DNA from 3 places in the Serratia surfactantfaciens genome. Region 2 is predicted to be linked to each of the others. Evidence: riboswitches for the same ligand, from Rfam matches in the RefSeq annotation. Region 2 holds a riboswitch; each other region holds the start of a gene.
The links. Region 2 has a riboswitch for thiamine pyrophosphate ahead of thiM (hydroxyethylthiazole kinase). Riboswitches for the same ligand answer to the same signal wherever they lie in the genome.
Positions count from the first base shown of each region.

Region 1: it holds a riboswitch for thiamine pyrophosphate, as region 2 does, so the genes downstream of both, thiB (thiamine ABC transporter substrate binding subunit) here and thiM (hydroxyethylthiazole kinase) in region 2, are expected to answer to the same signal.
Region 3: it holds a riboswitch for thiamine pyrophosphate, as region 2 does, so the genes downstream of both, thiC (phosphomethylpyrimidine synthase ThiC) here and thiM (hydroxyethylthiazole kinase) in region 2, are expected to answer to the same signal.

Region 1 is NZ_CP016948.1:60,130-64,697, reverse strand. It holds gene sgrT (glucose uptake inhibitor SgrT) at 34-210, opposite strand; gene sgrR (HTH-type transcriptional regulator SgrR) at 298-1,959, shown strand; TPP riboswitch at 1,997-2,115, shown strand; gene thiB (thiamine ABC transporter substrate binding subunit) at 2,172-3,158, shown strand; gene thiP (thiamine/thiamine pyrophosphate ABC transporter permease ThiP) at 3,134-4,568, shown strand, end outside.
Region 2 is NZ_CP016948.1:3,194,226-3,198,793, forward strand. It holds gene gutQ (arabinose-5-phosphate isomerase GutQ) at 1-34, shown strand, start outside; gene ATE40_RS15035 (inhibitor of vertebrate lysozyme family protein) at 74-532, opposite strand; gene thiD (bifunctional hydroxymethylpyrimidine kinase/phosphomethylpyrimidine kinase) at 617-1,417, opposite strand; gene thiM (hydroxyethylthiazole kinase) at 1,417-2,208, opposite strand; TPP riboswitch at 2,244-2,340, opposite strand; gene ATE40_RS15050 (hypothetical protein) at 2,352-2,543, shown strand; gene ATE40_RS15055 (AraC family transcriptional regulator) at 2,676-3,515, shown strand; gene ATE40_RS15060 (AzlD domain-containing protein) at 3,522-3,842, opposite strand; gene ATE40_RS15065 (AzlC family ABC transporter permease) at 3,839-4,549, opposite strand.
Region 3 is NZ_CP016948.1:4,751,586-4,756,153, reverse strand. It holds gene hemE (uroporphyrinogen decarboxylase) at 1-858, opposite strand, end outside; gene nudC (NAD(+) diphosphatase) at 897-1,664, opposite strand; gene ATE40_RS22205 (Rsd/AlgQ family anti-sigma factor) at 1,766-2,269, shown strand; TPP riboswitch at 2,309-2,433, shown strand; gene thiC (phosphomethylpyrimidine synthase ThiC) at 2,548-4,491, shown strand; gene thiE (thiamine phosphate synthase) at 4,484-4,568, shown strand, end outside.

The sequences.
Region 1 (4,568 bases), 2.0 Mb from region 2:
GCACCATTACTCAGAAACTTGTCACCGCAGCCCCTACAGGTGCTCGCGGTACTGCTTGTCGGTCATCTCTTTGATGTCCCATTGCGTCAGGTGCGCCAGCATCGCCAGCCGCGCCTGTTCGGGCACCACGCTCAGCCAGTCGGCATGCTGACGGCGCACCGCGCGGAAATAGCGCTGATAGAACTGTTTGGATAAGAAAGCTTTCATCATTACGCCCTCCCCTTTCATTGATGAAAATTATCGGCGTAATATAGGGAAAGAAAAATTGACGACTTGAGGCGGGAGTGTTCCTCTTTTATGTCCACGTCCAGATTGCAGCAGCAGTTCATCCGTCTGTGGCAGCGCTGCCACGGTGAAACCACCGACACCACGCTGCAGGCGCTGGCGGAGGCGCTCAGCTGCTCGCGGCGGCATGTGCGCTCCCTGCTGAGTGCCATGCAACGGGAGGGTTGGCTCACCTGGCAGGCGGAATCGGGGCGCGGCAAGCGTTCGCGGCTCACCTTCCATTACACCGGCCTGGCGCTGCAGCAACAGCGGGCCGAGGAGCTGCTGGAACAGGATCGCATCGATCAGTTGGTGCAACTGGTAGGCGACAAAGACGTGGTACGCCAGATGCTGCTGTCGCAGCTGGGGCGCAGCTTCCGCCAGGGGAAACACATCCTGCGGGTGCTCTACTACCGGCAGCTGTACAACCTGCTGCCCGGCTCGGCGCTGCGGCGTTCGGAGACCCATTTGGCGCGCCAGATCTTCAACGGCCTGACGCGCATAAATGAGGAAAACGGGGAACTGGAGTCCGACCTGTCCCACCATTGGCAAATGCTGACGCCGCTGCACTGGCGGTTTTACCTGCGCCCGGCGATCCATTTTCATCACGGCCGCGAGCTGGAGATGGCGGACGTCATCAGTTCGCTTTCGCGTCTGACCTCGCAACCGCTGTTCTCGCATATCGAAAGCGTCACCTCGCCGACGCCGTTCGTTGTCGACGTGCATCTGCGCAGCGCCGATCACTGGCTGCCCTGGCTATTAGGCAGCGTACACGCCATGATCCTGCCGCGCGAATGGCGCGAGCTGCCGGACTTCGCCCGCCATCCGATCGGCACCGGCCCATACCGCGTGGTGCGCAATCTCCCCAGCCAGATGAAGATCCACGCCTTCGACGACTATTTCGGCTACCGGGCGCTGATCGATGAGGTGAATATCTGGGTGCTGCCGGAATTCTCCGAAGAGCTGGTGCACTCAGGCGTACAGCTGCAGGGCGATGAAACCGCCAACAATGAACTGGAAAGCCGGCTGGAAGAGGGCTGTTATTTCCTGCTGTTCGATCGGCGCTCCCCATTGGCGGCCGATCCCGCCATTCGCAGCTGGCTGTGCGAATTGATCAATCCCATTTCGCTGCTGAGCCACGCCGGGCCGCTCTATCAGCGCTACTGGTCGCCGGCGTACGGCCTGCTGCCGCGCTGGCACCACAACCGCGCGCTGGCGCAGCAGCCCAAGCCGCCGGGTCTGACCGAACTGACGATGACCCACTTCAATGAGCATTCGGAGTTTCACGCCATCCGTCAGGCGATCGAGCCGCTGCTGGCGCAGCACGGCATCCGCCTGATCGTGCAAAGCGTGGACTACGCCACCTGGCACCAGGGGGACGCGCGCAGCGATCTGTGGCTCGGCAGCGCCAACTTCTATCTGCCGCTGGAGTTTTCGCTGTTCGCCACACTGTATGAACTGCCGCTGATGCAGCACTGCATGAACGAGGATCTGGCGCAGGACGCCGCGCTGTGGCGAGCCAACCGCCTGCCGCTGGCGGAGTTTTGCCAACGTCTGGTCAGCGATCATCAACTGCATCCGCTGTTCCACCACTGGCTGCAGCTGCACGGCCAGCGCAGCATGCGCGGCGTGCGGATGAACACCCTCGGCTGGTTCGACTTCAAGTCCGCCTGGTTTGCCCCGCCGGAGGCATAAGCGCCTTTCGTCAAGGCCGGTTAATCTTTACAATAGCGCCGTCTCAACGGGGTGCGGAAATTCGCTGCGTATCACACGCCCGATTTTCCGCTGAGAGCACACCCGTCGAACCTGATCCGGTCAATACCGGCGGAGGGATTTGAGCCCAGCGAACCGGCGACGCCGCCTCGCCCCCTCAGATGCCCTTGCCCCTTATTTCTCAGGAGTGCAACGTGGTCAAAACATATCTGCCCTGCTTATTGCTGCTGTGCGCCGCGCCGGTGTTCGCCAAGCCAACGCTGACGGTTTACACCTACGATTCCTTCGCCGCCGACTGGGGCCCTGGCCCGGCGGTGAAGAAAGCCTTCGAGGCCGAGTGCGACTGTGAACTGAAGTTCGTCGCGCTGGAAGACGGCGTTTCGCTGCTGAACCGCCTGCGTATGGAAGGCAAGAACAGCGCCGCTGACGTGGTGCTGGGGTTGGACAACAACCTGTTGCAGGCGGCGCAGCAAACCGGCCTGTTCGCGCCGAGCGGCGTCGACACCGCCAGGCTGACGGTGCCGGGCGGCTGGCAGGACGCGACCTTCGTGCCTTACGACTACGGGTACTTCGCCTTCGTCTACAACAAAGAAAAACTGAAGAACCCGCCGAAAAGCCTGCAGGAGCTGGTCAGCAGCGATCGTAACTGGAAAGTGATCTACGAAGATCCGCGCACCAGCACGCCGGGGCTCGGCCTGCTGCTGTGGATGCAGAAAGTGTATGGCGACAAGGCGCCGGCCGCCTGGCAGCAGCTGGCGAAGAAGACCGTTACCGTCACCAAAGGCTGGAGTGAAGCCTACGGCCTGTTCCTGAAAGGCGAAGGCGATCTGGTGCTCAGCTACACCACCTCTCCCGCCTATCACCTGATCGCAGAGAAAAAAGACCTCTACGCCGCCGCCATGTTCAGCGAAGGCCACTACCTGCAGGTGGAAGTGGCCGGCAAGCTGAAGGCCGCCAAACAGCCCGAACTGGCGGAACGTTTCATGCAGTTCATGGTGACGCCGGCATTCCAGAACACCATCCCGACCGGCAACTGGATGTACCCGGTGATCAACACTCCGCTGCCCGTCGGCTTTGAACAGATGAACGTACCGCATACCGCGCTGCAGTACAGCGCCGAAGAGGTGGCCACACAACGCGGCGGCTGGATCCGGGCATGGCAAACCGCCGTCAGCCGCTGATCCCCCGCTGGCTCTGGCCGGGGCTGCTGGCCGCCAGCGTGATCCTGCTGGTCGCCGCGCTGGCGATGGGTTCGCTGTGGCGTCACGCGCCGGACAGCGACTGGCGCGGCCTTTGGCAGGACAGCTATCTGTGGCACGTGGTGCGCTTCACCTTTTGGCAGGCGCTGCTGTCGGCGCTGATCTCGGTGCTGCCCGCCATCCCGCTGGCGCGCGCGCTCTATCGCCGCCGTTTCCCCGGCCGGCAACTGCTGCTGCGGCTGTGCGCCATGACGCTGGTGCTGCCGGTGTTGGTGGCGGTATTCGGCCTGCTCAGCGTCTATGGGCGCCAGGGCTGGCTGGCGACGCTGTGCGGCTGGCTGGGCGTGGAGTATGGCTTCTCGCCTTACGGCCTGCAGGGCATTCTGCTGGCGCACCTGTTCTTTAACCTGCCGCTGGCGACCCGCCTGTTGCTGCAGGCGCTGGAGAATATTCCGGTGGAACAGCGCCAATTGGCCGCCCAACTGGGCATGAGCGGCTGGCAGCAGTTCCGCTTCGTCGAATGGCCGGCGCTGCGCCGCCAAATCCTGCCGAGCGGCGCGCTGATCTTCATGTTGTGCTTCGCCAGCTTCGCCACCGTGCTGTCGCTGGGCGGCGGGCCGCAGGCCACCACCATCGAACTGGCGATCTACCAGGCGCTGAGTTACGACTACGATCTGGGACGCGCCGCCATGCTGGCGCTGATCCAGCTGGGCTGTTGTCTCGGGCTGGTGTTGATCAGTCAGCGCCTGAGCCAGGCATTGCCGGTAGGGCATACCCACGCCCAGCGCTGGCGCAATCCGGAAGACAGCCTGTGGCGACGCATCGGCGATTCCCTGCTGATCGCCGCCGCGCTGTTGCTGTTGCTGCCGCCCTTGCTGGCGGTGATCGCCGATGGCACCAACCAGGCTATCCTCAGCGTACTGCGCCAGCCAGTGCTGTGGCAGGCCCTGTTCACGTCGCTGCGCATCGCCCTCGGCGCCGGGCTGCTGTGTGTGGCGCTCACCCTGATGCTGCTGTGGAGCAGCCGCGAGTTGAAGCTGCGGCAGCAGCTGCGCGGCGGCCAGGCGCTGGAGCTGAGCGGCATGGTGATCCTGGCGATGCCGGGCATCGTGCTGGCCACCGGCTTCTTCCTGCTGCTGAGCGATACCATCGGGTTGCCGCAGTCGCCCTATGCGTTGGTGATCCTCACCAATGCGCTGATGGCGGTGCCCTATGCGCTCAAGGTGTTGGAGAATCCGATGCGCGACCTCGCCGAACGTTACAACCCGCTGTGCCTGTCGCTGGATATCCGCGGCTGGCAACGGCTGCGGCTGATTGAGCTGCGCGCCTTGCGCCGCCCGCTGGCGCAGGCGCTGGCCTTCGCCTGCGTGCTGTCGATCGGCGATTTCGGCG
Region 2 (4,568 bases):
CCTGCACGATCTGCATCAGGCCGGCATCGGCTGATCGGTGCTGGGGGCGCCTGCAGCGGCGCCCCCAGCCAGATTATTTCCAGTCAGGATTGTTCTCGAACTGCTGCTTCAGCAGTGCCTTCATATCTTCATCCGGCTTGCCGAGCCACTGATACTTGGCGTACTTCTTCGGGTGATCGACGGCTTCCGGCCGGTCCGCCACCTCGACCCGCACGCCCCAGGCCTGGGATTTATCCGCGCTGAACGCTACGATTAAAAAGTTGTTGCCGCAGTCGTGCGGTTTGCACAGGTTGCCAACCAGATACTCTTTGCCCTTCCAGTTCAGATTCTGCGCCGGCGTAGAGGTGCCGACGCCCTTGCGTGCCCAGCCCGGCATCCGCGCCTGGCCTTTCACCATATTTTGCCAGCTGGCCTGATACCCCGGCTGCTGAATCAAATCCGATGTGGTGACGATCTGCTGGGCCAAGCTGCCCGCGCTGAAGCTAAGCAGTACGCCGAAGAGGGCGCAACGCAGCGTCTGGTGTCCCGTCATAGTGCTTCTCCCTAGGTTAAATCAGGTTTCGCCCGTAAAACCGGGCCTGAACTAGTCAGACCACGGTTGCGGCAAAAAGTTGACTCACCACCAGGCGTGGAAATGATGCACCGGCCCGATGCCGTGCCCCACTTCCAGCGTATCCGCCTGTTGCAGCGCTTTTTGCAGGTAGTCCTTGGCGGCGGCTACCGTCGCCGCCCAGTCGGCATGGCGCGGGCGCAGCGCCGCCAGCGCGGCCGAGAGCGTGCAACCGGTGCCGTGGGTGTGGCGGGTGGCGACGCGCGGCGCGGTAAAGCGCTGCTCGCCTTCTGCGGTAAACAGCCAGTCCGGGCTCTCGCTTTCGCTCAGGTGGCCGCCCTTCATCAACACCGCCTGGCAGCCCATCGCCAGCAGCGCCCGCCCCTGTTCGCGCATCTGCGCTTCATCTTCCGCCGGCGCGCACGCCAGCAGCGCCGCCGCTTCCGGCAGATTCGGCGTAATGATCGACACCAGTGGCAACAGCTCGCTGCGAATCGAGGCCACCGCCTCTGGCGCCAGCAACGGATCGCCGCTTTTCGCCAGCATCACGGTATCCAGCACCACGAACTCCGGCCGATAATGGCGCAGGCGTTCGGCCACCGCCTGCACGATGTCGGCGTTGGCCAGCATGCCGATCTTGACGCTGTCGATGCGCACGTCGCTGAACACCGAGTCCAGCTGCGCGGCGACGAACGCCGGATCGATGTAATACACCGACTGCACGCCGCGGGTATTCTGCGCCACCAGCGCGGTGATCACCGAAGTGCCGTAGGCGCCAAGCGCCGAGAAAGCTTTCAGATCGGCCTGAATACCGGCGCCGCCGCTGGGATCGGTGCCGGCGATGGTCAGCGCGTTGATACGATTCATCACAGATCCTCCCCGCGCAGTTGATACAACGCGTCGAGGAACGCCGGTGTAAAGCTGCCCGGCCCGGCGGCCTGTTTGGCTGCGAGGCCGCCGCAATGGGACATCGCCCGGCAGGCGGTCGCCACGTTGTCCAGGCGATCGCCCGGCAGCGCGCAAAACGCCGCCACCACCGCCGACAGCGCGCAGCCGGTGCCCACCACCCGCGTCATCAGCGGGGAGCCGCCTTCGATCGCCCAGTCGCGCTGGCCGTCGGTGACGTAATCCACCACGCCGGTGACCGCCACCACCGCGCCGCTGCGCAGCGCCAGCTCACGCGCGGCGGGCAGTGCCGCCAGCGAATCGTCACCGCTGTCCACGCCGCGGCCGCTGGCCAGCAACCCGCTGAGCGCCATGATTTCCGAGGCATTGCCGCGTATCGCCGCCGGTTGCTCGTCCAGCAGCTGTTTAGCGAAGGCGGTGCGGTAGGAGAGCGCGCCGACCGCCACCGGATCCAGCGTCCAGGGCTTGCCGGCCTGATTGGCGGCGGCCACCGCCGCCCGCATCGATTCGGCGCGCAGCGCGTTGAGGGTGCCGACGTTGATCAGCAGGCCGTCGGCCAGCGCGCTGAACTGCGCCGCTTCTTGCGGCTCCACCACCATCGCCGGGGAGGCACCGAGCGCCAGCAACACGTTGGCGGTCAGCGATTGCACCACTTCGTTGGTCAGGCAGTGGATCAGCGGAGGCCGCTGTTGGAATTGGGTTAGACAGGCCGCGGCGCGAGCGCCGGGTAGTGCATCAGGTCGAGCGATCATATTCCTCCCAACCGGCGTTCAAGAAGGCGGCGCCGGTTGGGCGGCCGTGACTTCCCTACGCTGGCATTATCCAGATCAGGTAATACGGGTATTTCTCAGCCTTCACCAGGAAGGGCACCCCGAGTCATGAAAATCAATAGGTTGTGATCAACGCTGCGTTAATCCCTGAGCGGGATCATGCCAGCGGCGGCGCGGACAAACAAGCGATTAAATTGGCCGAGCGCCTGGCGGAGCAGACGCTGGGCAGAATGTGGCAGAAGCGGCCCGCCGTCGGCCTGCGGCCCGAAAACATCAAGTTTACTGATAATAAAAAAACTGACCGATGCCGTCATTGAGGCGGGAAAACACGCTCACTCCTTATCAAACCGGAGCGAAAACGTGACCTGATGCAAGCGACGCAAGCACGGGCTAGACACAACTCATCAATTCTCATTACTATAGCCACACATTTTATGAGTCATGATGCTATGCCAGAAATCACTGAATCCATCTTCGTCAATTCAGATCTGCTTAATGAACATTTTGACCCCGACGCCATCGATACGCCCATCGTGTCGATCTACGCCACTTTCTCAGATGAGAAAGAACATTCGTTACGTTCAAGAATGCATTCGCATGCCAAAGGCCAGCTGGTCTACGTCAAATCGGGCGCCGCTATCGTCATGCTGGAAGCGCGCATTTGCTCCGTGTTGCCGCATCAGTTGCTTTGGATCCCCGGCGGCGTTGCCCACAATGTGATCCTGCGCGACAACGTCGATTTTCGCGCCGTCTATCTCGACCAACAGCGCTTCGCTCCGCTGTCGAAAAACGTCGAGGTCTTTACCCTCACTCCGCTGCTGGAAGAGGTTATCGAAACCATGTGCCGTTCCCCTTTCCACACCGACTGGATGGCGGGAACCGAGTTCCATCTGCAATCTCTGCTCATCGACAAAATCCGCGTCGCCGCCCATTCCCCCGCCTGGCCGGCCTTGCCGAACGATGCCCGGGTGCGCAATTACCTGCAGTGTTACCATTTGAAAGGTGAAATGGTGCCGCGATTGAATGAGCTGGCGTCCCATTGCGGCGCTTCCGAGCGCACCATCCATCGTCTGTTCGTTCAGGGAACCGGCATGTGTTATCAGCAGTGGCGCCAGCAGGTGCGTTTGAAACTGGCCCTGGAGTTGCTGACCACCGATAAACCGATCACCGAGATCGCTCACTATCTCGAGTTCTCCACCACCAGCGCCTTCATCTCCTTTTTCAAACACCACCGGGACGTGACGCCGAAAAAATACCGCGACCAATTGCACAAGCCCAACACGCGCTGAGCGTTGTCAGCCAAGCCCGCGAATCAGCCAAAACGCCGCCATCCCGAGCAACAGCATCAAGGTGGCGTTGCGCGTTTTCCACATCACCAGCGTCGCCACGATCGCCGCGCACAGTTTCGGCGCGCCTTCGGCCGACAGCGCCGAGGGTGAAGCGATCAGGGCCGGCACGATCAGAGACACGATGGCCGTGGCCGGGATCAGTTTCAACCATTCGCCCACCCGCTCGGGAAACGGCACACGATCGTTGAGCCACAAAAAGGAATAACGCAGTAAAAACGTGCCCAGCGTGCTGATGGCCAGCACCCATAGAATCGTCGTCTCGCTCATGACGGCTCCTCGCTGCGTTGAGGCCCTCTGCCCTTGTGATACAAACCGCCGGCCAAGACGCCCGCGGCCATCGAAAACAAGAACCCCAGGTTATAGGGCCATCCGCAGGTAAAGGCGGAAACCAGCCCGGCAACCGCGGCCGCCACCACGATGGGGGCGTTTTTCAACATTGGCACCAGGAGCGAGATAAAGCACAGGGTGATGGCGAACTCCAGATGCCAGGCGGCGGGAATTAACGGACCGGCGAGGATCCCCGCCGCCGTCCCCGTTTGCCACACCAGCCACATCGGCAGCGCCGTGCCGAAGTAATACAGCGTTTTTTCTTTCGCGCTCAGCGGCTGGGCCTGGCAGCGCAAAAACGTCAGCGCGTAAGTCTGGTCGATCAATACCTGCGCCGCCGCCAGCTTGGTCAGCGGGCTGAACTGGAGCCTGAGCTGAGACAGCCCGGCGCTGTAGATGGCATAGCGAAAATTGATCGCAATGTGCGTGACGATCACCACCAACGGTGCGGCGCCGGCCGTCATCAGCGTGGCAGCGGCAATTTGCGAAGCCCCGGACATTAACAACAACGACGACAGTTGAGCCACCCAGGGCGTCATTCCCGCCTGAATGGCGCTGACGCCGGTCAGGACGGCGAAGGGCAGCAAACCCAGCAACAGAGGCATGGCGTCTTTACTGCCCTGAACAAAGAAAGGCATCGGCTTCATGGTAGGCTTCTCGTGGATC
Region 3 (4,568 bases), 1.6 Mb from region 2:
CACTTTGTCGCCTACGCGACGGCGCGCGTCGGCGATGTCGGTGGTCCAGTCCAGCCCCAGCGCGTCGCAGCCGGTGGCGGCCATCGCCTCCAGCCATTGCCCGCCGCCTTTGGTGAACAGCGTCACCGGCACGCGGCGGCCGTCGTTTTCACGCAGCAGACCATCGACGATCTTGTGCATGTAGTGCAAAGAGAACTCGCGGTAGTCGCGCCCGGTCAGTACGCCGCCCCAGGTGTCGAACACCATCACCGACTGCGCACCGGCCTTGATCTGGGCGTTGAGGTACAGAATCACGCTGTCCGCCAGCTTGTCCAGCAACAGGTGCAGCGTCGCCGGTTCGGCATACATCATCTTCTTCAGCTTGGTGAAAGCCTTGCTGCTGCCGCCCTCGACCATGTAAGTCGCCAGCGTCCACGGGCTGCCGGAAAAGCCGATCAACGGCACTTCGCCCTTCAGCTCGCGGCGGATGGTGCGCACCGCGTTCATCACATAGCCCAGCTCCACTTCCGGATCGAACACCGGCAGTTTGTCGACGTCGGCACGACAGGTGACGGGTGAGCTGAAACGCGGACCTTCGCCGGCTTCAAAGTACAGGCCAAGCCCCATGGCGTCAGGAATGGTGAGAATGTCGGAGAACAGGATGGCGGCGTCCAGCGCATAGCGGCGCAGCGGCTGCAGCGTGACCTCACAGGCCAGCTCCGCGTTCTTGCACAGCGACATGAAATCACCGGCCTGGGCGCGGGTTGCCTTGTACTCCGGTAAATAACGACCGGCCTGGCGCATCATCCATACGGGGGTCACATCCACCGGCTGACGCAACAGCGCGCGCAGGTAACGATCGTTCTTCAACTCAGTCATTTATGGGGCTCCCTTAATAATCTGCCGGCCATTGTACATTATTCTGCCCGGCACAGCGCCACGGTGTCCTCAATCAAGCGGCGTGCCACGGTGCCGGGCGGCGGCAACAGCGGCAATTGGTCGTAACGATACCAGCCGGCGTTGAGCAACTCTTTGGGATCGTGACGGATTTCGCCCTGATGGTAATCGGCCATAAAGGCCATCATCAGCGAGTGCGGGAACGGCCAGGGTTGCGAAGTGACATAGCGCAGGTTTTTGATTTCAATGTTGCTCTCTTCCATCACTTCACGCGCCACCGCCTGTTCCAGCGTTTCGCCCACTTCGACGAAGCCGGCCAGCACCGTGTGAATGCCGCCGCGATGGCGCACGTGCTGCGCCAGCAGGATCTGATCCTCGCGCCGAATGGCGACGATCACGCAGGGCGCGATCTGCGGGTAGTAGCGCTCCTTGCAATGGCCGCACAGGCAGGCGCTTTCGGTGCGGCTGAGGTGCATCTCATGGCCGCAGTAGCCGCAATAGCGATGGGAGCGGTAGAAATCCGCCAGCTGCACGCCGCGCCCGGCTAGCTGGAACAAGCCGCGATCCTGATCCAACAGCTGACGCACCGAGCCCATCTCCCGCGGCATCGCCTGGCGCACCAGCCAAACCGGCGCGCCCTCCCATTCACCGATGGTGCGCGCCATGTGGCCCTGCAGCCCGAGGGCGGCGGCCGTTCCCGACGGCAATTCACCGTTCGGTAACCAAAGTTTGCTTTCATGGCTGACGATCCACCAGCCGTTTTCATTGCCCGTTAATGCAAGTTCCATATCGTTGTTGCACAACCTCAGCTTCACTGGCACTCTACGAATCGGCTTTGTTACATTTTAATAACTTACCGGTTACTTTTATTACTTACACGGAGTCAAACATGCTCAACCGTTTGGAAAGGCTGACTCAGCGCGTTGGCGGTAGTAATGAATTAGTTGATCAATGGCTTCAGGCCCGCAAGCAGTTGCTGGTCGCTTACTGCACGCTGGTAGGCCTCAAACCGAATAAAGAAAAGCATACGCCGCTGAATGAAAAAGCGCTGGAGAACTTTTGCCACAACCTGGTGGATTATCTCTCCGCAGGGCATTTTCATATCTATGACAGAATTATCAAACAAGTGGAAGGCGCGGCCAGTCCGAAAATGTCGCTGGCGGTGAACATCTATCCCAAGCTGTGGGCCAATACCGAACAGATCATGGCGTTCCACGATCGCTATACCGAAGTGGATATCGATCAGGAGGTTTGTCTGGAGTTCCATCAGGCCCTGTCGGATATCGGCGAAACGCTGGCGGCGCGCTTTGCGCTGGAAGATAAGCTGATCCTGCTGGAGGCGGAAGCCGCGCAGCAACCGCTGCCGGACCAGGCGCTGGATCCGGCGCGTTAAAATTTTATAGTTTTTTTTCTTATCCCTCCTATACTGGGGGGCATCTTGTCGGAGTGCCTAGCGCCTGATTTGTTCATCGAATCAGCCAGGCTGAGACCGTTAATTCGGGATCCGCGGAACCTGATCGGGTTAATACCCGCGAAGGGAACAAGAGTAATCTATCGCCACAGGCACGACCCTCTTTTTGCGGGCGCCCTGCCTTATCGGCCACCATCATTACTCCCTCCGAACTCCAGACAAGCAACTTTCCCAACCCAACACACTGGTAGGAACTTGCTATGTCTAACGTTAATCCACCGCGCGCCCGCAAAGCGCAACGCGAAGCCGCCCAGCAGTTTATCGACACGCTGCAAGGTATGGCTTTCCCTAACTCACGCCGCATCTACCTGCAGGGCTCGCGCAGCGATATCCAGGTGCCGATGCGTGAAATTCAGCTCAGCCCGACCCTGGTCGGCGGCAGCAAAGATAATCCGCAGTATGAACAGAACGAGGCGATCCCGGTGTATGACACCGCCGGCCCGTATGGCGATCCGCAAGCCGAGCTCGACGTGCACGCCGGCCTGGCCAAGCTGCGCGCCGGCTGGATCGACGCGCGCGGCGATACCGCCACCCTGAGCGGCGCCAGCTCCGGCTTCACCCAACAGCGGCTGGCGGACGAAGGCCTCGATCACCTGCGTTTCGAACACCTGCCGCTGCCGCGCAAAGCGTTGCCGGGCAAGTGCGTCACCCAATTGCACTACGCCCGTGCCGGCATCGTCACCCCGGAGATGGAATTCATCGCCATCCGCGAAAACATGGGGCGCGAGCGCATTCGCGGCGAGGTGCTGCGCCACCAGCATCCGGGCCAGAGCTGGGGCGCCAACCTGCCGGACAACATCACGCCGGAGTTCGTGCGTCAGGAAGTGGCCGCCGGCCGCGCTATCATTCCCGCCAATATCAACCACCCGGAGGCGGAGCCGATGATCATCGGCCGCAATTTCCTGGTGAAGGTGAACGCCAATATCGGCAACTCGGCGGTCACGTCGTCGATAGAAGAAGAAGTGGAGAAACTGGTGTGGTCCACCCGCTGGGGCGCAGACACCGTGATGGATCTCTCCACCGGCCGCTATATTCATGAAACCCGCGAATGGATCCTGCGCAACAGCCCGGTGCCCATCGGCACCGTGCCTATTTATCAGGCGCTGGAGAAGGTCAACGGCGTGGCGGAGAACCTCACCTGGGAGATGTTCCGCGATACGCTGCTGGAACAGGCTGAACAAGGGGTCGACTACTTCACCATCCACGCCGGCGTGCTGCTGCGCTATGTGCCGATGACCGCCAAACGCCTGACCGGCATCGTGTCGCGCGGTGGCTCGATCATGGCCAAATGGTGCCTGTCGCACCATCAGGAAAACTTCCTCTATCAGCACTTCCGTGAAATCTGCGAGATCTGCGCCGCCTACGATGTCTCGCTGTCGCTCGGCGACGGCCTGCGCCCCGGATCGATTCAGGACGCCAACGACGAAGCCCAGTTCGCCGAACTGCATACGCTGGGCGAGCTGACCAAAATCGCCTGGGAATACGACGTGCAGGTGATGATTGAAGGGCCGGGCCACGTGCCGATGCAGATGATCCGCCGCAACATGACCGAAGAGCTGGAACACTGCCACGAAGCGCCGTTCTACACCCTCGGTCCGCTGACCACCGACATCGCCCCGGGCTATGACCATTTCACCTCCGGCATCGGCGCGGCGATGATCGGCTGGTTCGGGTGCGCCATGCTGTGTTACGTCACGCCGAAAGAACACCTCGGCCTGCCGAACAAAGAGGACGTCAAACAGGGCCTGATCACCTACAAGATCGCCGCTCACGCCGCCGATCTGGCCAAAGGCCATCCGGGCGCGCAGATCCGCGATAACGCCATGTCCAAGGCGCGCTTCGAATTCCGTTGGGAAGATCAGTTCAATCTGGCGCTCGATCCGGCCACCGCGCGCGCCTATCACGACGAAACCCTGCCGCAGGAGTCCGGCAAGATCGCCCACTTCTGCTCAATGTGCGGGCCGAAATTCTGCTCGATGAAAATTTCGCAGGAGGTGCGCGACTACGCCGCTGCCCAGGAGGCCGCCAAGCCGATCGAAGTGCAGCTGACCGGCATGGAAAAAATGTCCGCCGAGTTCCGCGCCCGCGGCAGCGACCTGTATCACAGCGCCACCTCGCTGCAAGAGGAGACCAGCAATGACTGATATCACTACCCCCTTCCCGGCAACGCCTCACAAACTGGGGCTCTACCCGGTGGTCGACAGCGTAGAGTGGATCGCTC